DNA from 2 places in the Bacillus sp. NEB1478 genome. Region 2 is predicted to be linked to the other one. Evidence: a T-box and tRNA genes for the amino acid it is inferred to sense, from the RefSeq annotation. Region 2 holds a T-box; the other holds one or more tRNA genes.
The links. The T-box of region 2 lies ahead of leuS (leucine--tRNA ligase). A T-box ahead of a tRNA ligase gene usually reads a tRNA of that ligase, here a tRNA-Leu.

Region 1: it has a tRNA-Leu gene. The T-box ahead of leuS (leucine--tRNA ligase) is inferred to sense a tRNA for this amino acid. The anticodon was not compared.

What each region holds. Positions count from the first base shown of each region.
Region 1 covers NZ_CP134049.1:3,824,460-3,836,314, forward strand. Annotated here, with positions in the region: rRNA gene RGB74_RS19520 (23S ribosomal RNA) at 1-1,105, opposite strand, end outside; tRNA gene RGB74_RS19525 (tRNA-Ala) at 1,352-1,427, opposite strand; tRNA gene RGB74_RS19530 (tRNA-Ile) at 1,450-1,526, opposite strand; rRNA gene RGB74_RS19535 (16S ribosomal RNA) at 1,616-3,165, opposite strand; tRNA gene RGB74_RS19540 (tRNA-Ala) at 3,293-3,368, opposite strand; tRNA gene RGB74_RS19545 (tRNA-Pro) at 3,390-3,466, opposite strand; tRNA gene RGB74_RS19550 (tRNA-Arg) at 3,474-3,550, opposite strand; tRNA gene RGB74_RS19555 (tRNA-Leu) at 3,558-3,646, opposite strand; tRNA gene RGB74_RS19560 (tRNA-Gly) at 3,664-3,738, opposite strand; tRNA gene RGB74_RS19565 (tRNA-Leu) at 3,764-3,847, opposite strand; tRNA gene RGB74_RS19570 (tRNA-Lys) at 3,856-3,931, opposite strand; tRNA gene RGB74_RS19575 (tRNA-Thr) at 3,940-4,015, opposite strand; tRNA gene RGB74_RS19580 (tRNA-Val) at 4,027-4,102, opposite strand; rRNA gene rrf (5S ribosomal RNA) at 4,118-4,233, opposite strand; rRNA gene RGB74_RS19590 (23S ribosomal RNA) at 4,377-7,313, opposite strand; rRNA gene RGB74_RS19595 (16S ribosomal RNA) at 7,658-9,207, opposite strand; gene lysS (lysine--tRNA ligase) at 9,670-11,163, opposite strand; gene RGB74_RS19605 (GreA/GreB family elongation factor) at 11,180-11,593, opposite strand; gene dusB (tRNA dihydrouridine synthase DusB) at 11,706-11,855, opposite strand, start outside.
Region 2 covers NZ_CP134049.1:1,082,818-1,094,672, forward strand. Annotated here, with positions in the region: gene metK (methionine adenosyltransferase) at 1-661, shown strand, start outside; gene RGB74_RS05185 (phosphatase PAP2 family protein) at 832-1,383, opposite strand; gene RGB74_RS05190 (manganese catalase family protein) at 1,504-2,073, opposite strand; gene RGB74_RS05195 (spore coat protein CotJB) at 2,092-2,319, opposite strand; gene RGB74_RS05200 (spore coat associated protein CotJA) at 2,361-2,582, opposite strand; gene RGB74_RS05205 (VOC family protein) at 2,725-3,096, shown strand; gene RGB74_RS05210 (gamma carbonic anhydrase) at 3,086-3,604, opposite strand; gene RGB74_RS05215 (alpha/beta hydrolase) at 4,116-4,919, shown strand; gene RGB74_RS05220 (tetraprenyl-beta-curcumene synthase family protein) at 4,944-6,014, shown strand; gene RGB74_RS05225 (tRNA 5-(aminomethyl)-2-thiouridylate-methyltransferase MnmM) at 6,110-6,685, opposite strand; gene RGB74_RS05230 (tRNA modification radical SAM protein MnmL/YtqA) at 6,682-7,647, opposite strand; gene RGB74_RS05235 (MDR family MFS transporter) at 7,810-9,012, shown strand; T-box leader at 9,110-9,342, shown strand; gene leuS (leucine--tRNA ligase) at 9,408-11,828, shown strand; gene RGB74_RS05245 (rhodanese-like domain-containing protein) at 11,843-11,855, shown strand, end outside.

The sequences.
Region 1 (11,855 bases), 1.2 Mb from region 2:
CATCCTGGTTGTCTGGGCAACTCCACATCCTTTGCCACTTAACGTATACTTTGGGACCTTAGCTGATGGTCTGGGCTGTTTCCCTTTTGACTACGGATCTTATCACTCGCAGTCTGACTCCCGCGGATAATTCTCTGGCATTCGGAGTTTGACTGAATTCGGTAACCCTGTGGGGGCCCCTAGTCCAATCAGTGCTCTACCTCCAGGAATCTTGCCGCGAGGCTAGCCCTAAAGCTATTTCGGGGAGAACCAGCTATCTCCGTGTTCGATTGGCATTTCACCCCTACCCACACCTCATCCCCGCACTTTTCAACGTGCGTGGGTTCGGGCCTCCATTCAGTGTTACCTGAACTTCACCCTGGACATGGGTAGATCACACGGTTTCGGGTCTACGACCACGTACTATGTCGCCCTATTCAGACTCGCTTTCGCTGCGGCTCCGTCTATTCAACTTAACCTTGCACGGGATCGTAACTCGCCGGTTCATTCTACAAAAGGCACGCCGTCACCCGTTAATGGGCTCCGACTACTTGTAGGCACACGGTTTCAGGATCTATTTCACTCCCCTTCCGGGGTGCTTTTCACCTTTCCCTCACGGTACTGGTTCACTATCGGTCACTAGGGAGTATTTAGCCTTGGGAGATGGTCCTCCCGGATTCCGACGGGGTTTCACGTGTCCCGCCGTACTCAGGATCCACTCTGGAGGGAACGAAGTTTCAGCTACAGGGCTGTTACCTTCTTCGGCTGGCCTTTCCAGACCACTTCACCTACCTCGTTCCTTTGTAACTCCGTATAGAGTGTCCTACAACCCCAGAGGGCAAGCCCTCTGGTTTGGGCTGATTCCGTTTCGCTCGCCGCTACTCAGGAAATCGCATTTGCTTTCTCTTCCTCCGGGTACTTAGATGTTTCAGTTCCCCGGGTCTGCCTTCTCATACCCTATGTATTCAGATATGGATACCATCCCATTACGGATGGTGGGTTCCCCCATTCGGAAATCCCCGGATCAATGCTTACTTACAGCTCCCCGAGGCATATCGGTGTTCGTCCCGTCCTTCTTCGGCTCCTAGTGCCAAGGCATCCACCGTGCGCCCTTTCTAGCTTAACCTTATATTGATGTTTGATAAGCATCGAATCTCTTCGTTGACTTCGTCTTTCCGGTGCTCATGTATCGAAACACACTCCGCTCCTTCAAGACTTTGTCGCCTCGATCTTCTCGCTTCTGAAACATCAAACAGTTCTTGCTTGGCGCAGATAAATAATATATATCTGCCTTGCATATTGTTTGGATGTCGATATCTAGTTTTCAAAGAACATAAAACCATTAAAAAAGGCATCATCGTAAGATGTGCAATGGTGGAGCTTAGCGGGATCGAACCGCTGACCTCCTGCGTGCAAGGCAGGCGCTCTCCCAGCTGAGCTAAAGCCCCAAATGTTTGGGTTTTATAAAAATGGTGGGCCTAAATGGACTCGAACCATCGACCTCACGCTTATCAGGCGTGCGCTCTAACCAGCTGAGCTATAGGCCCATAAAGGAATGTTGAAGTTCCTTCAAAACTGAACAAAAGAAGAATAGGCGTACTTACGAAACAGACTAGCTGTCTCATAATCTCCATAGAAAGGAGGTGATCCAGCCGCACCTTCCGATACGGCTACCTTGTTACGACTTCACCCCAATCATCTGTCCCACCTTCGGCGGCTGGCTCCCAAAAGGGTTACCCCACCGACTTCGGGTGTTACAAACTCTCGTGGTGTGACGGGCGGTGTGTACAAGGCCCGGGAACGTATTCACCGCGGCATGCTGATCCGCGATTACTAGCAATTCCGGCTTCATGTAGGCGAGTTGCAGCCTACAATCCGAACTGAGAGTGGCTTTTTGGGATTGGCTTGGCCTCGCGGCTTCGCAACCCTTTGTACCACCCATTGTAGCACGTGTGTAGCCCAGGTCATAAGGGGCATGATGATTTGACGTCATCCCCACCTTCCTCCGGTTTGTCACCGGCAGTCACCTTAGAGTGCCCAACTGAATGCTGGCAACTAAGGTCAAGGGTTGCGCTCGTTGCGGGACTTAACCCAACATCTCACGACACGAGCTGACGACAACCATGCACCACCTGTCACTCTGTCCCCCGAAGGGGAAAGCTCTATCTCTAGAGTGGTCAGAGGATGTCAAGACCTGGTAAGGTTCTTCGCGTTGCTTCGAATTAAACCACATGCTCCACTGCTTGTGCGGGCCCCCGTCAATTCCTTTGAGTTTCAACCTTGCGGTCGTACTCCCCAGGCGGAGTGCTTAATGTGTTAACTTCAGCACTGAGGGTGGAACCCCCCAACACCTAGCACTCATCGTTTACGGCGTGGACTACCAGGGTATCTAATCCTGTTTGCTCCCCACGCTTTCGCGCCTCAGCGTCAGTTACAGGCCAAAAAGCCGCCTTCGCCACTGGTGTTCCTCCACATCTCTACGCATTTCACCGCTACACGTGGAATTCCACTTTTCTCTCCTGCACTCAAGTCTCCCAGTTTCCAATGACCCTCCACGGTTGAGCCGTGGGCTTTCACATCAGACTTAAGAGACCGCCTGCGCGCGCTTTACGCCCAATAATTCCGGATAACGCTTGCCACCTACGTATTACCGCGGCTGCTGGCACGTAGTTAGCCGTGGCTTTCTGGTTAGGTACCGTCAAGGTACGAGCAGTTACTCTCGTACTTGTTCTTCTCTAACAACAGAGCTTTACGACCCGAAGGCCTTCATCGCTCACGCGGCGTTGCTCGGTCAGGCTTTCGCCCATTGCCGAAGATTCCCTACTGCTGCCTCCCGTAGGAGTCTGGGCCGTGTCTCAGTCCCAGTGTGGCCGATCACCCTCTCAGGTCGGCTACGCATCGTCGCCTTGGTGAGCCGTTACCTCACCAACTAGCTAATGCGCCGCGGGCTCATCTGTAAGTGTCAGCCGAAACCGACTTTCAAAAAGAAGAAATGCTTCTTCTCTTGTTATCCGGTATTAGCCCCGGTTTCCCGGAGTTATCCCCGTCTTACAGGCAGATTACCCACGTGTTACTCACCCGTCCGCCGCTAAATCAGAGGAGCAAGCTCCTCTTCATTCGCTCGACTTGCATGTATTAGGCACGCCGCCAGCGTTCATCCTGAGCCAGGATCAAACTCTCCATAAAAGTGTTTGTCTTGCTCGTTTTTAAAACTGACGGAATTAATTCTTAATTCCTTACCTATTTCTTTTGTTCAGTTTTCAAAGAACTTTTAAGCATTAAAAAAGAAAATGTCAGAAACATTTTCTGAAAATGGTGGAGCTTAGCGGGATCGAACCGCTGACCTCCTGCGTGCAAGGCAGGCGCTCTCCCAGCTGAGCTAAAGCCCCAAATAACTTATACAGTTATAATGGTCGGGAAGACAGGATTTGAACCTGCGACCCCCTGGTCCCAAACCAGGTGCTCTACCAAGCTGAGCCACTTCCCGTAAAACATGGCGCGCCCTGAGAGATTCGAACTCCCGACCTTTTGATTCGTAGTCAAACACTCTATCCAGCTGAGCTAAGGGCGCATGTATGTGGTGCCGAGGACCGGAATCGAACCGGTACGGTAGTCACCTACCGCAGGATTTTAAGTCCTGTGCGTCTGCCAGTTCCGCCACCCCGGCACATACATAAATAAATCTGGAGCGGAAGACGGGATTCGAACCCGCGACCCCAACCTTGGCAAGGTTGTATTCTACCACTGAACTACTTCCGCGTATATTTAATTTTAAAAAGGAAATTGGTGCGGGTGAAGGGACTCGAACCCCCACGTCAAAGACACTAGATCCTAAGTCTAGCGCGTCTGCCAATTCCGCCACACCCGCGTTAAAAATGGTGAGCCATGAAGGATTCGAACCTTCGACCCTCTGATTAAAAGTCAGATGCTCTACCAACTGAGCTAATGGCTCTTGCAAAATGGTGCCGGCTAGAGGACTTGAACCCCCAACCTACTGATTACAAGTCAGTTGCTCTACCAATTGAGCTAAACCGGCAAGTAAGTAAATGGTGGAGGATGACGGGTTCGAACCGCCGACCCCCTGCTTGTAAGGCAGGTGCTCTCCCAGCTGAGCTAATCCTCCATATAAAATTATCTAGCCTAGCGATGTCCTACTCTAACAGGGGGAGACCCCCAACTACCATCGGCGCTGAAGAGCTTAACTTCCGTGTTCGGTATGGGAACGGGTGTGACCTCTTCGCCATCATCACTAGACCAGAAAGCGAGTTTTTTATCTCGACAAGATAAAATTATACTCTATAAATTTGATTAATGCAAGAGATTTTTTATTGATTTTTGATCAATATGTATGTTCTCTCAAAACTAGATACGACGTTTCCAAACGTTATGCTTTTTTTAAGGATAAGCCCTCGACCGATTAGTATCTGTCAGCTCCACGTGTCGCCACGCTTCCACACCAGACCTATCAACCTCATCATCTCTAAGGGGTCTTACTCACTTGACGTGATGGGAAATCTCATCTTGAGGGGGGCTTCATGCTTAGATGCTTTCAGCACTTATCCCGTCCACACGTAGCTACCCAGCTATGCCCCTGGCGGAACAACTGGTACACCAGCGGTGTGTCCATCCCGGTCCTCTCGTACTAAGGACAGCTCCTCTCAAATTTCCTGCGCCCGCGACGGATAGGGACCGAACTGTCTCACGACGTTCTGAACCCAGCTCGCGTACCGCTTTAATGGGCGAACAGCCCAACCCTTGGGACCTACTTCAGCCCCAGGATGCGATGAGCCGACATCGAGGTGCCAAACCTCCCCGTCGATGTGGACTCTTGGGGGAGATAAGCCTGTTATCCCCAGGGTAGCTTTTATCCGTTGAGCGATGGCCCTTCCATGCGGAACCACCGGATCACTAAGCCCGACTTTCGTCCCTGCTCGACTTGTAGGTCTCGCAGTCAAGCTCCCTTGTGCCTTTACACTCTGCGAATGATTTCCAACCATTCTGAGGGAACCTTTGGGCGCCTCCGTTACTGTTTAGGAGGCGACCGCCCCAGTCAAACTGCCCACCTGACACTGTCTCTGAACCGGATCACGGTTCTAGGTTAGAATTTCAATACAGCCAGGGTAGTATCCCACCGACGCCTCCACCGAAGCTGGCGCTCCGGCTTCTCAGGCTCCTACCTATCCTGTACAAGCTGTACCAAAATCCAATATCAAGTTGCAGTAAAGCTCCATGGGGTCTTTCCGTCCTGTCGCGGGTAACCTGCATCTTCACAGGTACTATAATTTCACCGGGTCTCTCGTTGAGACAGTATCCAAGTCGTTACACCTTTCGTGCGGGTCGGAACTTACCCGACAAGGAATTTCGCTACCTTAGGACCGTTATAGTTACGGCCGCCGTTTACTGGGGCTTCAATTCAGAGCTTCTCCTAAAAGGATAACCCCTCCTCTTAACCTTCCAGCACCGGGCAGGTGTCAGCCCCTATACTTCACCTTGCGGTTTCGCAGAGACCTGTGTTTTTGCTAAACAGTCGCTTGGATCTATTCACTGCGGCTCTCTCGGGCGATAAACCCTATCAGAGCACCCCTTCTCCCGAAGTTACGGGGTCATTTTGCCGAGTTCCTTAACGAGAGTTCTCCCGATCATCTTAGGATTCTCTCCTCGCCTACCTGTGTCGGTTTGCGGTACGGGCACATCTTTCCTCACTAGAGGCTTTTCTTGGCAGTGTAGGATCAGGGACTTCGGTACTAAATTTCCCTCGCCATCACAGCTCAGCCTTCACGTTGGACGGATTTGCCTATCCAACAGCCTAACTGCTTAGACGCACTATTCCATCAGTGCGCTCACCCTACCTTACTGCGTCCCCCCATCGTTCAAACGGAAAGGAAGTGGTACAGGAATATCAACCTGTTATCCATCGCCTACGCTTTTCAGCCTCGGCTTAGGCCCCGACTAACCCTGAGCGGACGAGCCTTCCTCAGGAAACCTTAGGCTTTCGATGGACAAGATTCTCACTTGTCTTTCGCTACTCATACCGGCATTCTCACTTCAAAGCGCTCCACCAGTCCTTCCGGTCTGACTTCGCTGCACTTCGAACGCTCCCCTACCCCTGTACCATACGGTACAAGCCATAGCTTCGGTGATACGTTTAGCCCCGTTACATTTTCGGCGCAGAGTCACTCGACCAGTGAGCTATTACGCACTCTTTAAATGGTGGCTGCTTCTAAGCCAACATCCTGGTTGTCTGGGCAACTCCACATCCTTTGCCACTTAACGTATACTTTGGGACCTTAGCTGATGGTCTGGGCTGTTTCCCTTTTGACTACGGATCTTATCACTCGCAGTCTGACTCCCGCGGATAATTCTCTGGCATTCGGAGTTTGACTGAATTCGGTAACCCTGTGGGGGCCCCTAGTCCAATCAGTGCTCTACCTCCAGGAATCTTGCCGCGAGGCTAGCCCTAAAGCTATTTCGGGGAGAACCAGCTATCTCCGTGTTCGATTGGCATTTCACCCCTACCCACACCTCATCCCCGCACTTTTCAACGTGCGTGGGTTCGGGCCTCCATTCAGTGTTACCTGAACTTCACCCTGGACATGGGTAGATCACACGGTTTCGGGTCTACGACCACGTACTATGTCGCCCTATTCAGACTCGCTTTCGCTGCGGCTCCGTCTATTCAACTTAACCTTGCACGGGATCGTAACTCGCCGGTTCATTCTACAAAAGGCACGCCGTCACCCGTTAATGGGCTCCGACTACTTGTAGGCACACGGTTTCAGGATCTATTTCACTCCCCTTCCGGGGTGCTTTTCACCTTTCCCTCACGGTACTGGTTCACTATCGGTCACTAGGGAGTATTTAGCCTTGGGAGATGGTCCTCCCGGATTCCGACGGGGTTTCACGTGTCCCGCCGTACTCAGGATCCACTCTGGAGGGAACGAAGTTTCAGCTACAGGGCTGTTACCTTCTTCGGCTGGCCTTTCCAGACCACTTCACCTACCTCGTTCCTTTGTAACTCCGTATAGAGTGTCCTACAACCCCAGAGGGCAAGCCCTCTGGTTTGGGCTGATTCCGTTTCGCTCGCCGCTACTCAGGAAATCGCATTTGCTTTCTCTTCCTCCGGGTACTTAGATGTTTCAGTTCCCCGGGTCTGCCTTCTCATACCCTATGTATTCAGATATGGATACCATCCCATTACGGATGGTGGGTTCCCCCATTCGGAAATCCCCGGATCAATGCTTACTTACAGCTCCCCGAGGCATATCGGTGTTCGTCCCGTCCTTCTTCGGCTCCTAGTGCCAAGGCATCCACCGTGCGCCCTTTCTAGCTTAACCTTATATTGATGTTTGATAAGCATCGAATCTCTTCGTTGACTTCGTCTTTCCGGTGCTCATGTATCGAAACACACTCCGCTCCTTCAAGACTTTGTCGCCTCGATCTTCTCGCTTCTGAAACATCAAACAGTTCTTGCTTGGCGCAGATAAATAATATATATCTGCCTTGCATATTGTTTGGATGTCGATATCTAGTTTTCAAAGAACATAGTTAAAATAACCTTTCCGATCTTGTAAGAACGAAAAAATGTTATTTAGTTGAGAGTTTTGAGTTCTCTCAAAACTGAACAAAAGAAGAATAGGCGTACTTACGAAACAGACTAGCTGTCTCATAATCTCCATAGAAAGGAGGTGATCCAGCCGCACCTTCCGATACGGCTACCTTGTTACGACTTCACCCCAATCATCTGTCCCACCTTCGGCGGCTGGCTCCCAAGAGGGTTACCCCACCGACTTCGGGTGTTACAAACTCTCGTGGTGTGACGGGCGGTGTGTACAAGGCCCGGGAACGTATTCACCGCGGCATGCTGATCCGCGATTACTAGCAATTCCGGCTTCATGTAGGCGAGTTGCAGCCTACAATCCGAACTGAGAGTGGCTTTTTGGGATTGGCTTGGCCTCGCGGCTTCGCAACCCTTTGTACCACCCATTGTAGCACGTGTGTAGCCCAGGTCATAAGGGGCATGATGATTTGACGTCATCCCCACCTTCCTCCGGTTTGTCACCGGCAGTCACCTTAGAGTGCCCAACTGAATGCTGGCAACTAAGGTCAAGGGTTGCGCTCGTTGCGGGACTTAACCCAACATCTCACGACACGAGCTGACGACAACCATGCACCACCTGTCACTCTGTCCCCCGAAGGGGAAAGCTCTATCTCTAGAGTGGTCAGAGGATGTCAAGACCTGGTAAGGTTCTTCGCGTTGCTTCGAATTAAACCACATGCTCCACTGCTTGTGCGGGCCCCCGTCAATTCCTTTGAGTTTCAACCTTGCGGTCGTACTCCCCAGGCGGAGTGCTTAATGTGTTAACTTCAGCACTGAGGGTGGAACCCCCCAACACCTAGCACTCATCGTTTACGGCGTGGACTACCAGGGTATCTAATCCTGTTTGCTCCCCACGCTTTCGCGCCTCAGCGTCAGTTACAGGCCAAAAAGCCGCCTTCGCCACTGGTGTTCCTCCACATCTCTACGCATTTCACCGCTACACGTGGAATTCCACTTTTCTCTCCTGCACTCAAGTCTCCCAGTTTCCAATGACCCTCCACGGTTGAGCCGTGGGCTTTCACATCAGACTTAAGAGACCGCCTGCGCGCGCTTTACGCCCAATAATTCCGGATAACGCTTGCCACCTACGTATTACCGCGGCTGCTGGCACGTAGTTAGCCGTGGCTTTCTGGTTAGGTACCGTCAAGGTACGAGCAGTTACTCTCGTACTTGTTCTTCTCTAACAACAGAGCTTTACGACCCGAAGGCCTTCATCGCTCACGCGGCGTTGCTCGGTCAGGCTTTCGCCCATTGCCGAAGATTCCCTACTGCTGCCTCCCGTAGGAGTCTGGGCCGTGTCTCAGTCCCAGTGTGGCCGATCACCCTCTCAGGTCGGCTACGCATCGTCGCCTTGGTGAGCCGTTACCTCACCAACTAGCTAATGCGCCGCGGGCTCATCTGTAAGTGTCAGCCGAAACCGACTTTCAAAAAGAAGAAATGCTTCCTCTCTTGTTATCCGGTATTAGCCCCGGTTTCCCGGAGTTATCCCCGTCTTACAGGCAGATTACCCACGTGTTACTCACCCGTCCGCCGCTAAATCAGAGGAGCAAGCTCCTCTTCATTCGCTCGACTTGCATGTATTAGGCACGCCGCCAGCGTTCATCCTGAGCCAGGATCAAACTCTCCATAAAAGTGTTTGTCTTGCTCGATTTTAAAACTGACGGAATTAATTTAATTCCTTACCTATTTCTTTTGTTCAGTTTTCAAAGAACTTGTTTTTCAATGCCGCTCGTTTTGGCGACTTTATTAGGTTACCATGCCTAAACCCTTGTTGTCAACAGCTTTTTTTAAAACTTTTATTTGTTTTGTTTAGCCATTTTCACAATCAAGTATTTCTTGCGACGAAGAATAATATACCACCATTTTCGTTCTTGTACAATAGTTTTTACTAAAAAACATTTACTTTTATTTACCCCGTTATAACCTCTTTCAACCTTCCACAAGATAAGGTGAAAATAATAGTTCTATAATACAAGATATAGGTGAAAGGGTTGTTTGTTTATCCACACCTTAATTATCATGCTCCGATCCCAGATTTATCATTCTTCATTAAAAAACAAAAACCAGCACGAAGGCTGGTTTTTAAAATCATCTTATTTATCAGAATGACGCATTTGCGGGAACAATAATACATCACGGATAGACGGTGAATTCGTCAATAACATAACAAGTCGGTCAATACCGATTCCAAGACCGCCCGTTGGAGGCATTCCATATTCTAGTGCTTCCACGAAATCTTCATCCATCATATGTGCTTCATCATTACCTTCAGCACGCTCTTTAAGTTGTTCTTCAAAACGCTCACGCTGATCTATAGGATCATTAAGTTCAGAGAAAGCATTCGCGTGTTCACGGCCAACAATGAAAAGTTCAAAACGATCTGTAAAACGCGGATCTTCTGGATTCTTTTTAGCCAATGGAGAAATCGCCACTGGATGACCATATACGAATGTAGGCTGTATTAGTTTTTCTTCAACAAAATGTTCAAAGAATTCATTTACTACATGTCCATAAGACATTGTATTTTTTACAGGTACATTATACTTTTTAGCAAGTTCGCGAGCTTCTTCATCTGACATTTTCGGCCAGAAGTCTACTCCCGCTGCCTCTTTAATCGCATCTACCATGTGAACTCTTTTCCATCTAGGATTAAGATCCACTTCATAATCACCATATTTTACTGTAGTTGAACCAAGTACATCTTGTGCGATATGTGCGATCAGATTTTCAGTCAGTTCCATAATATCAAGATAATCAGCATACGCTTCATACAATTCAATCATGGTAAATTCCGGATTATGACGAGTAGATACTCCCTCATTACGGAATACGCGTCCGATTTCATATACTTTTTCAAGTCCGCCTACGATTAGACGCTTTAAGTGAAGCTCGATAGCGATACGCATATAAAGCTCCATGTCTAATGTATTATGATGAGTGATGAAAGGTCGGGCAGAAGCTCCACCTGGAATTGAATGCATTGTTGGCGTTTCAACTTCCAAGTAACCATGGTCATCTAGGTAGCGACGCATTGAACGGATAATTTTAGAACGTGAAATAAACGTATCTCTTACTTCCGGGTTCATGATTAAATCAACATAACGCTGTCTGTAACGTTGTTCAACGTCTTTTAAACCATGAAACTTATCAGGGAGCGGACGTAAAGATTTTGTAAGCAACTGAAAATCTTTAGCTTTAATAGAAAGTTCTCCTACTTTTGTCTTAAATACAGTTCCTGTTACTCCAACCCAGTCTCCGATATCAATAGAATCAAACAATTCGTATTGTTCTTCCCCTACTGCATCTGTTCTTACGTAAATTTGGATTTTGCCAGTAAGATCTTGAATGTGAGCAAATCCCGCTTTACCTTTACCGCGCTTTGTCATGATACGGCCGGCAATTGTTACTTCAAGCTCAAGGCTGTCTACTTCTTCTTTTTCTTTTTCTCCGTATTCGGAAATAAGTTCTGAAGCTGTGTGGGTACGGTTAAACTTTGTCCCAAACGGATCCATCCCTTTTTCTGTTAGAGCAGTTAACTTTTCGCGCCGCACCCGCAGCAAATCATTTAATTCTACTTCTTGACTCATGGGAACACTCCTAGCTTTAGCAGTTTTGAATATCTATAATGGTATAAATTAATTCGCTGCCCATAGGCACCTGAATACTGAAAGATGTATTTATGGTTTTTCCAATGGCAGCTTTGGCAATCGGGGAATGTACCGATATTTTATTTTCACGCGGATCCGCTTCAAATGGATGTACAATCATATATGTATATCGCTCATGAAAAACGGTTTCCTCTATTGTAATTGTTGAACCGGGTTGTACAAAGTACCCGGATTCTTTTACAACAGGCCAAGTTAAGGATCGTGATAACAGACTATCAATTTCGTTCATTCTGCTGGTAATGAAATCTTTATCTGGCGAATTCCGAAATTCTCTCTTGCGCTTAGACAATTCTTTCAGTTCATTTTCTAGCTTCCTGATGCCTTCTTGTGTGAGTTTTAGCATATGCATATGCTATTCCCCCTGTAATTTTAATAAAAGAAAACATAGGCTGCTGCTGCTATCTCATATTTTAAGCAAACAACAGCCAGTCATCTGATGATCTGGCTGTATGTCACTATTGTCAGCTAACTATCTTTTGCTGGTTTTCTTCCAATTGATCCACGTAACCGAACAATAGCTTGCTCATATCGTCACGTGTCGTCATTAAGTTGATCTCGTTACGGACAGAACCTGTTTTCGGCAGGCCTTTTAAATACCAAGCTGCATGTTT
Region 2 (11,855 bases):
ACAAGTAACGGTTGAATACGATGAAAACGACAAACCGGTTCGTATTGATACAATCGTTATTTCAACTCAGCACCATCCTGAAAACACACTGGAAGAAATCCAAAAAGATGTTAAAGAAAAAGTTATTTTACCAGTAGTTCCAGCTGAATTAATTGATGAGAACACGAAGTATTTCATCAATCCGACTGGCCGTTTCGTAATCGGCGGACCACAAGGTGATGCTGGTCTTACAGGACGTAAAATCATCGTTGATACTTACGGAGGCTACGCTCGTCACGGTGGCGGTGCATTCTCTGGTAAGGATGCTACAAAAGTTGACCGCTCTGCTGCTTATGCTGCACGTTACGTTGCAAAAAACATCGTAGCTTCAGGTCTGGCAGACAAAGTTGAAGTTCAGCTTGCTTATGCAATCGGTGTTGCACAACCTGTATCGATCGCTGTTAACACTTTTGAAACAGGTAAAGTATCTGAAGAAGTTCTTGTTGAGCTTGTTCGTAACAACTTTGACCTTCGTCCAGCAGGAATCATTAAAATGCTTGATCTTCGCCGTCCAATCTACAAGCAAACAGCTGCTTACGGTCACTTCGGACGTACTGACATCGCGCTTCCTTGGGAGCAAACTGATAAAGCAGAAGAACTTAAAAATCAAGCGAATATCTAATAATACAAAAAGCAGACCTCAAACTGAGTGTCTGCTTTTTTAGTTTATTTTGACCAAATGTGGATTTATTGGCACTTAATGTGGAATTAATCAAAATTACGTGGAAATATTCGGATTAACAGTGGAATTATTAAATTTCAATCCTTCATTAAAAGCGGATAATCCATTTTTTAATTAAAATAAGGCAGTATAACTTCATTTACTAAGAAAAAGGAAAGAAAACTTGAACTTATCCCTAAAATCATACCTGCAATGACATCAGTAGGATAATGCAATCCCAAATACATACGGGATATTGCTACTAATAGAGCTCCAACTAATAAAAACACGCCGATAAAAGGGTCTAATACGATTAAAGGCGTCACTATAGAGAAGATGGCAGTAGTGTGACCTGAAGGAAACGAGTGATCTTTTAATGGATTATCTCCAGTGATTGTATCTGGGAGCGATAAGTAAGGCCGTTTGCGCGGATATATTTTTTTGACGATCGATACAGGTATGTGACTGAGGATTAATGAAAGTAAACAAACGAATCCCCAAGATTTTAATGGATCAGGAAGAACGATTAAAAGAAAAAGAGTAGTCGAAATGGTAAAAGCCGCACCGCCTAGATGTGTCCATACATGAAAAAATCGGTCTAACGAGTAGTTGTGTGATCTACCATTTATTTGACGGAAAATTGTGCATTCTTTTTCATAAAGCCAACCCATAACTTTTATCATACTAAAAATCCCTCCTATTCATTGTAGCTACTATAATCATAGTTGCTAAATGTTAGGAGGAGATTAATGGATTGTAAATATTTATAAAAAATTGAAATACTGCCTTCATAGTAACTTCCTTTAAAAGAAAATTTTTCGGTCTCTTTCTTCTTTTAAAATTTCTACCGCTTCCCTAAAACGCTGAGAGTGAATAATTTCCCTTTCTCTTAAAAAACGGAGTGAATCATTTAAATCAGTATCATCTGACAGGTTGATAATCCATTGATAGGTTGCACGTGCCTTTTCTTCAGCAGCTATGTCTTCATACAAATCAGCGATTGGATCTCCTTTTGCTGCTATGTAACTCGCAGTAAACGGAACACCTGCTGCATTATGATAAAAAATAGCGCTATCGTGATTGGCGTAATGGGCATCAATTCCGGCATTCTTTAACTGTTCCGGAGTAGCATCCTTTGTCAGCTTATAAATCATTGTAGCTATCATCTCAAGATGTGCAAATTCTTCTGTACCAATATCCGTCAGCAGTCCGATTACTTTGTCGGGAATGGAGTACCTTTGATTTAAGTATCTTAACGCTGCCGCCAATTCTCCATCAGCACCTCCATATTGTTCAATTAAATATTTGGCAAGTGTAGGATTGCATGTAGATACTTTTACTGGATACTGAAGCTTTTTTTCGTAGATCCACATCTATGAATACCTCCTATTTTATATCTGCCAAGGCCATGGTCCGCTGTTCCAGTTCCAAGGCATTCCAGAATAGCTGTTTCCGTATTGCTGAAGTGGACCATATTTGGATTCGATTGCTCGTTTTATCTTTTTTCTTTGCTGGGCATATTGGTTAAATTGTTGTACTGCATTTGAATCTTGAGGATGTGTGTCTAAATACAAGGTTAGTTCTACAAGAACGAAGTCAACCGCTTGAAGTTCTTCCATCCACTGATAAAACTCTTCAGGCAATGTTTGCTGCAAAGTTATTACCTCCTTCTTGCATAAGGATTTTCGTAATAATCATAAAATGCAGGCCAGAGAGTGCCTTTCTTTAAAGCTTCTTTTGGAGAAAACTGCGGCAGGTCATAAGGTTGGAATCCCATATATAAATTAGGAGGAGTTGAGTAAAATTTTTCTCCAATCGGTGGGCAAGGATCGAAAGGGCTGTGGTATGGGACGTATGATTTTGTGCTAGAATTCCGATTCATCAAAATAAAACCACCTTTCAAAAGAGTCTCTAAACCATTCTATTCCTAATGAACAGGTTATCATGACTTAATCATCTCAATTTCTTATTGACTATGGTAAAATAATGGGCAAATCATTCTAAAAAAATGAGGTGAACGACTTATGTATGAAGGGATCCATCATGTCTCCGTTTTAGTGACAAATTTGAAGGAATCTTTATATTTTTACGAGGGTATTTTAGGATTTAAACAAAATAAAAAACGCCCTCAGTTTGATTTTCCGGGCGTTTGGTATGATATTGGGAATACTCAATTGCATTTGATTCAATATCCTGATGGGAAAGCTCGAAGGAACACAACTCAAATTGATAGCAGGGACGGGCATTTTGCTGTCCGAGTAAAAGATATGGAGAAATTATTGCAAATTCTTGACCATCATAAAATTCCTTACCTCAATAAAGAAATAAACAAGACAGATTGGCATCAAGTTTATGTAAGTGACCCTGACGGTAATCTAATTGAATTCAACGCTTAGGTTGAAGAGACTTATAGTATTGCCCTTTTTCGTAATATTCACGGCGAATACGATCCATATCTTTAATATCATCATCATTTAATTCACGAACTACTTTTGCTGGTCTTCCGAATGCTAATGTGTTTGGCGGGATGACTTTTCCAGGAGGAACAAGACTGCCAGCCCCTATAAAAGCACCTTTGCCGATTTGTGCACCATCAAGTACTAAAGAACCCATTCCGATCAGTGCGTTCTCTTCAATCGTACAGCTGTGAAGGATGACACTATGACCAATTGTTACACCATCTTTAATATGAAGGGTCCTGTTAGGGCTTTGATGTAAAACAGAATTATCTTGCACGTTAACATACTTTCCTATGATTGTTGGGGAAACATCTCCCCGAATCGATGTGTTGAACCAAATCGAGGAGCACTCACCGATTTGAACATCACCGGTTATCGTTACATAATCTGCAATAAAAGCAGTTTCAGAAATTTTCGGTTTTTTATCTTGATAAGGATAAATCATAGTTTCACTTCCTGTTATCTTTTAGTTAACTATAGTGTAGCAAATTATTCCGTTTTTTTTATATGGAAATTTAAATGCTCTTTTCTAAAAGATTGTTGCTATTAAATCTTTTTTAATGTCTTCTTTGAATAGTTGGTTGTAGTGTAAGGTGGGAGACTCCTCGAAAATAAAATTCAATTTTCTTCGTGCGATGTCTTGCTGCCGGAGCTTTCCTTGTCCTGCCGGGACAGGCGGGCAGTCCGAAAAGCGGAAGCGGTTTGGTCAGCCCCGACAAGCAAAAGGGAAAGGGGCTAAGAAGGCGCTTTTTGCCTTAAGGACCATTAACCTTTTGACCTCGAGGGGCTAACCGCTGTAGCTAGACAGGTGAGACACTTAAAAGTGAAACGTTACGAATGTGGCTCACCGCCTGCCCCGCGGAAAGCGAGCACCTGGAACGGAAATCAACCAATTGCAAGGGTCAATGGCAACAACGTTTACGAAAATAGCTATTTTTAAAAAAGAGGGTGATTATATGTGGAAATGGACAACAAGCCAGGAAGCCATAGGAACAGTAGTGGTTGTCCACGGCGCAAATGAACATCATGGAAGATATGATTGGGTTATCAATCAATTTAATGCAGCAGGTTTTCATTGTGTCTCTGGCGATCTCCCTGGGCAAGGAACAACAACAAGACGCAGAGGGCACATTGATGCGTTCGATGAATACATTTTCGCGATTGAAAACTGGGTAGCTGAAGCTCATAAGTTTGGTCTGCCCGTATACATTCTCGGTCATAGCATGGGCGGTTTGGCCGTAATAAGAACATTAATAGAAAAGAAACTCTCCATAAAAGCTTTAATTTTGTCTTCACCATGTCTCGGGTTGTCACATCATACTTCGAAAGGGAAAGAAGTTCTTTCCTTGTTATTAAATAAATTGGCCCCAGGAGTTCGTCTTGCTACCGGTTTACCTGAAGGAAGTGCAACTCGTAATGAAGAGATTCGGGTACGTGATAAAGAAGATAAACTTATTGTGAAAAAGGTATCAGTGAGATGGTACAGAGAGCTAACAGCCTCAATGAAGTATGTGTTTGATCACTATAAAAGCTTTCCGAACATCCCGGTGCTGCTTTTACAAGCTGGCGATGACTTAATTGTGGATAAAGAATCGGTAAAACAATGGTTTAACGGTGTAAACCTTGAAGAAAAATGGTATAAAGAATTTCCTTCCCTATACCATGAAGTGCTTAATGAGCCAGAACGCGATCAAGTTTTTGATTATGTAAAAAGATTTTTGTTATTGCATAGTGAAATCAATAAAGGAAAAGGTAAGTAAAGAACGTTACAAAGGAGCCCTGACATGAATAAAGTTCCGGTCCACCCTTGGGGATTAATGTATTCCGTATATAAAAATGTTTTTCCGACAGTTGGGCAGCTGCTCAACGACTGGCGTGATAAAGCGAAATTAATCCCCAATCCTGAATTGAGACAGCAAGCACTTAACAGTATCTCTGATAAAATGTTTCACTGTGAAGGCGGATCCATCTTAACTTTACTGGCAGGATCTCACCAAAAAAAGGCGATTGAATTTGTGGTTGCTTATCAGACGATAAGTGATTATTTGGATAACCTTTGCGACCGCAGCACGTCGCTTAATGAAAAAGATTTTAGAGCCCTTCATGAAAGTATGTTCCATGCTCTATCACCGGGAGCTGTACCAAATAATTATTACCGCTATAGAGAAGAGCAAGAAGATGGCGGATATTTGGCAAGTCTTGTATTAACTTGTCAACGTGTTTTATCTGAGATAAGATCATATCTCGATATTACGAAGGAGCTGATCGGGTTAGCTCAAATTTATTGTGATCTTCAAGTTCATAAGCATGTCGTTGTACATGAACGTGAACCTCGGTTAATGAGTTGGTTTGGGGAGTATCAGTCTATTTTGCCGGATATTACTTGGTACGAGTTTTCTGCATGTGCAGGATCCACATTGGGTATCTTTTGTTTAGTTAGTTATGCTTTTCAAGGGAATTTCACAAAAGAATCAGCAGCAGAGATTAAAAAGGGCTACTTTCCTTGGCTACAAGGTTTACATATTTTACTTGATTATTTTATTGACCAAGATGAGGACAAGCTTGAAGGCGACTTGAATTTTTGTACGTATTACCAAAATGAACAGCATATGCTCGAACGTATGATTTATTTTGCGAAGAAGGCGGAAAAAAGCTGTGCTATGCTGCCAAATTCAAAATTCCATCGTCTTATTCAGAGAGGACTTTTAGGCATTTATCTAGCTGATAATAAAGTGTCTGAATCACCTGTCATTAAACAGATGGCATCAAAGCTCGTAAAAGTAGGCGGGGCAACGAGTTACTTTTTTTACGTAAACCGTAAACTGTATCAAAGATTTAAACCATCACTTACTTAAATAAAAGTTGTTTTTGTAAATTTTGTTACTGATAAAACAATTTAAAAACTATAATCCTTAATAAAAAGAGGCTGAACCAACCTTTTAAGTTGAATTCAGCCTCTTTTTTCGATAGCAACGACAAATGGCGGATCGTTTTTTTGATTGATAAAATCATATTTTAATACGTGTGCCTTTGCTTGATCCAAGTTTTCAACATAATTCATCACAAGATGTTTTTCATGTTTTCCTTCTTCATGGCCGTGATAAATTACAAGGATGATGACACCGCCTGTTTTAAGCAAATCGAACAGTTGTTCAATTGCACGAATAGTTGATGTGCCAGTCGTTGTGATCGTTTTATCACTTCCAGGCAAATAACCAAGATTAAAAATAGCTGCGGTTATTTTTCCAGAAACACTGTCAGGCAGAAGGTTAGTCATATTGTCGTGTGAGGAATGAAAAAAAGTCACATTATCATCAGCTTCATTATCCAATAATCTTTGTTGTGACTTTTGAATCGCAGTTTCCTGAATGTCAAAAGCAAAGACACGGCCATCTTTTTCAACCAGCCTTGATAAAAATAAAGTATCATGCCCATTGCCGCATGTAGCATCGATCACAAAGTCTCCTGCATTGCTAAAAGTTTGCAGCAGTGTTCTGGCAAAAGGGAGGACGCCTTCTAATTTCATAATGATTGCTCCTTTAACGGTTGATAAAACTTGCCTTGGAAGCTGTCTCTTCTCTTTAGTTCTGCCTCGATCGAATTTAATACTTTCCATTTATTTAAACTCCACATTGGACCGACCAATAAATCTGGTGGTCCGTCACCTGTTAATCGGTGGATCATCATATCCGGCGGGATGACTTCTAATTGATCACATACGAGATTTACATACGTATCAAAATCAAGAAATTCAAGCATTCCTTGTTCGTATTGCTTAACCATTGGTGTTTTCTTTAACAGGTGCAATAAATGGATCTTGATCCCTTGAACATCAAGTTTTGCAACTTCCCGTGCAGTTTCCATCATCATTTCAGGTGTTTCTAAAGGAAGGCCATTGATGATATGTGAGCACACTCGAATGTTGTGTTTGCGCAGCTTATTCACACCTTCTACATAAGTTTCATAGTCATGTGCACGATTGATCAGTAAGGCTGTCCGTTCATGTACAGTTTGCAGACCGAGTTCAACCCATAAATAGGTCCGTTTATTTAAATCGGCTAAATATTCCACAACATCATCAGGCAGGCAGTCTGGACGTGTTGCGATTGAAAGACCAACCACTCCGTCTTGTTCAAGTACTGTTTCATATAGTTCTTTTAACTTTTCGACTGGTGCATAAGTATTCGTAAAGGCTTGGAAATAACCGAGATATTTTCCTTTTTTCCATTTTGAATGCATACGCTCTTTTACGGTATTAAACTGTGTGATGATGTCGTCGCGACGATCACCAGCAAAATCACCTGATCCGCTTTGGGAGCAAAATGTGCAGCCTCCGTGTGCTGCTTTTCCATCCCGGTTCGGGCAATCGAATCCGCCATCTAGTGGTACTTTTATAATCTTTTCGCTAAAGTGCATTTTTAAATGCTGATTCCATGTGTAATATCGTTTATCCCCGAAGTAAGGTGGGATATCAGTTAAATGTGCCATCAGTTTCACTCCTTTTTTCGGCGATGAGCACCATATAGCATTGTAGCATTTTCAAGTCTGGCGCGCTATCGAGCACTAAAGTTTATTATGATTGTAAAGTTAAGGGAAAAGGACTAAAATACAGAAGGAATTATAGATATCATCGTAAGCGGGGGAGTTAATATGCCGGCGAAAGTGTGGCTGCTTATTATCGGAATGGCACTTAATGTAACAGGTTCAAGCTTTCTTTGGCCGATCAATACAATTTTTATGCACGAGCATCTAGGTAAGTCTTTAACGATAGCGGGGATCGTCCTTTTATTAAATTCTGGAGCTGGGGTAATAGGAAATCTTGCAGGCGGTTTATTGTTTGACCGATATGGGGGATACCGTACGATTCTCCTTGGGGTCACCCTTTCTTTCAGCACATCCTTACTGCTTATTTGGTTTCATGATTTTTGGTCTTACAGCATCTTGCTCGTGTTTATGGGACTTGGTATGGGTATAGTTTTTCCATCTATGTATGCCCTTGCAGGTACGATGTGGAAAGAAGGCGGCAGGAAAGCATTTAACCGTATTTATATTGCACAAAATGCAGGAGTTGCATTAGGTGCAGCACTTGGTGGATTTGCTGCGTCTTATTCTTTTACAATCTCATTTATTAGCAGTTCTGTTTTGTCATTTGCTTTTCTAATCATCGTTTATTTTGGTTTTAAAGACCTTGGGACAAATGAAGAAATGGGTGTTGAAACTGTATTTACGCAAAAACGACGAATTCATAACAAACCGGCATTTATTGCATTACTGATCTTATGCGGAGGTTACTTATTAGCCTGGATCAGTTATGTTCAGTGGCAATCCACAATCGCAACGTACACACAAAATATAGGAGTCAGTTTGAAAATGTATAGTCTGTTATGGACCGTAAACGGACTGTTAATCGTACTTGGGCAGCCGGTCATCCACGTGTTATTGAAAAAGTGGCTGAAAACGACAACCTCTCAAATCCTCGTTGGATATGTTATTTTTGTAGTGTCATTTGTTATTGTTGGGAATGCACATAACTTCAATGGTTTCTTAGTTTCAATGATTATATTGACAATTGGAGAAATGCTTGTCTGGCCAGGGGTTCCTACGATTGCATCGGAGCTGGCTCCTGCAGGAAGAGCAGGGTTTTATCAAGGGGTCGTGAACAGTACAGCAACAGGAGGCAGAATGATAGGACCATTGTTTGGTGGAATGATAACTGATTTGTTTAACATGGATATCCTGTTTAAGACGTCTATTGGATTACTAGTTATCGCCTTTGCATTGACAACAGTCTACAGCAAGAACCGTCAAACAATCAAAGCTCAAAAAGAGTCTGCCCAGCCATTATCGATTTAAAAGTTTAAAAAAAAGGAAAAAATAGGATATAATTATTGGAACAGCCTTGACATTTTCAAAAAGAATTCATAAAATACAAATTAACATCTATTATTCGTTAATAACGATGATAGGGATTAGTAGAAAAAGAATGGAGCACTAGAGAGTTGGCGGATGCTGCGAGTCAACCCGGACTTTTTTGAACTCACCCTTTAGTTGCAAGTATGAATAAAGTAATTCTTGCCGTCCCGCCGCGTTAAGGTTTGTTTTGAGAGAACGTGATTTCTTGCGTTAATCAGGGTGGTACCGCGGCAGGTTCATAATTTTGTGATCTAACCTTTCGTCCCTAATTTTTATTAGGGGTGAAAGGTTTTTTTATTTTTTATTGATTAAAGGTCTATGAAGGAGGATCGGTTATGTATTATAACCACAAAACGATCGAGAAAAAATGGCAGCATTTTTGGGAAGAAAATAAAACTTTCCAAACGAAAGAAGAATACGACAAACAAAAATTTTATGCGCTAGATATGTTTCCATACCCATCAGGAGCTGGACTTCATGTCGGCCATCCAGAAGGATACACTGCAACGGATATTCTATCACGAATGAAACGGATGCAAGGCTACAATGTCCTTCATCCGATGGGGTGGGACGCATTCGGTCTTCCTGCTGAACAATACGCATTAGATACAGGCAATGATCCTGCAGAGTTTACAAAACAAAATATCAGTACGTTTAAGAGACAGATTAAAGAACTTGGATTCTCTTACGACTGGGACCGAGAAGTGAATACAACAGATCCGGATTATTACAAATGGACCCAATGGATTTTTATTCAGTTGTACAAAAAAGGACTTGCTTACGTTGATGAAGTACCTGTTAACTGGTGTGAAGCATTAGGTACAGTTCTTGCGAATGAAGAAGTAATCGACGGGAAAAGCGAACGCGGAGGTCATCCTGTTGTCCGTAAGCCTATGAGACAATGGATGCTTAAAATAACTGCCTATGCTGATCGTTTGCTTGAGGATCTAAATGAACTGGATTGGCCGGAAAGCCTGAAAGACATGCAGCGCAATTGGATCGGGCGTTCTGAAGGTGCAGAAGTTCATTTTGATATTGATGGACACTCTGATAAAATCACGGTTTTTACAACAAGACCTGATACACTTTTTGGAGCGACGTACCTTGTACTTGCTCCTGAAAATAAGCTTGTTGAAGCCATCGTTTCTGATGAGCAGAATGAAGCAGTAACAAGTTATAAAAAACAAATCGAAACAAAGTCTGATCTAGAAAGAACGGAATTGAATAAAGAAAAATCAGGCGTCTTTACAGGTGCATATGCGATTCACCCTGTAACAGGTGCTAAACTGCCGATCTGGATTGCAGATTATGTACTAGCAAGCTATGGAACAGGAGCCATTATGGCTGTTCCTGGACATGATGAGAGAGATCACGAGTTTGCAGTGAAATTCGAACTTCCGATTGTGGAAGTTGTTTCAGGCGGTAACGTTGCTGAGGAGGCTTATACGGGAGACGGCGATCATGTAAATTCTGACTTCTTGAATGGAATGTCAAAAATAGATGCAATTGAAAAAATGAATGCATGGCTTGTTGAGAATAATAAAGGCGAGAAGAAGATCACTTATCGTCTTCGCGACTGGCTGTTCTCCCGTCAGCGCTATTGGGGAGAACCTATTCCGATCATTCATTGGGAAGATGGCACAATGACAGCAGTTGCAGAAAATGAGCTTCCACTTGTTCTTCCGATTGTTAAAGAAATTAAACCATCAGGGACAGGTGAGTCACCACTGGCGAATGTAGAAGATTGGGTAAATGTCGTTGATCCAATTACAGGTAAAAAGGGCCGCCGTGAAACGAATACGATGCCTCAATGGGCAGGCAGCTGTTGGTACTACTTAAGATATATTGATCCAAAAAACAACGAAGAGCTGGCTTCAAAAGAGAAATTGAATCACTGGCTTCCTGTTGATATCTATATTGGCGGAGCTGAACATGCAGTACTACACCTTCTTTATGCTCGTTTCTGGCATAAAGTACTTTACGATCTAGGTGTCGTTCCGACAAAAGAACCGTTTCAGCGTTTGTTCAACCAAGGGATGATTCTTGGTGAAGGCAATGAAAAGATGAGTAAATCAAAAGGCAACGTTGTTAATCCAGATGAAATTGTAGCTAGCCATGGTGCGGATACATTAAGATTATATGAAATGTTCATGGGACCGCTGGATGCTTCTATTGCATGGAGTACAACTGGTCTTGACGGTGCTAGAAGATTTCTTGACCGTGTTTGGAGATTGTTAGCAGCTGAAAACGGTGATGGCTTGAATCCGGCTATTCAAGATGCAAAGGGCACAGATGCATTTACTCGTCTATACCATATTACGGTTAAAAAAGTAACGGAAGACTTTGAGGCATTGCGATTTAATACTGCAATCTCGCAGCTTATGGTATTTATTAACGATGCGAATAAACAAGAAGTACTTCCTAAGACTCTAATTCAAGGATTTGTAAAAATGCTTTCTCCGATTGCTCCGCATATTTGTGAAGAACTTTGGGAGAAACTAGGCGGAGTGTCGAGTATCGCTTATGAATCTTGGCCAGTTTGGGATGAGGCACAGTTAGTTGAAAATGAAGTTGAAATTGTTGTTCAAGTGAATGGTAAATTAAAATCAAAAATGACAATTCCTGCAAACATCAGCGGTCAGGAAATGGAACAAGCTGCACTTAAAGAAGAGATTGTTCGACAAAGCATTGAAGGAAAAACGATTCGAAAAGTAATTACTGTTCCAGGCAAACTTGTAAATATTGTAGCCAACTAAAGGAGGTACATTTCATGGATTATGAAC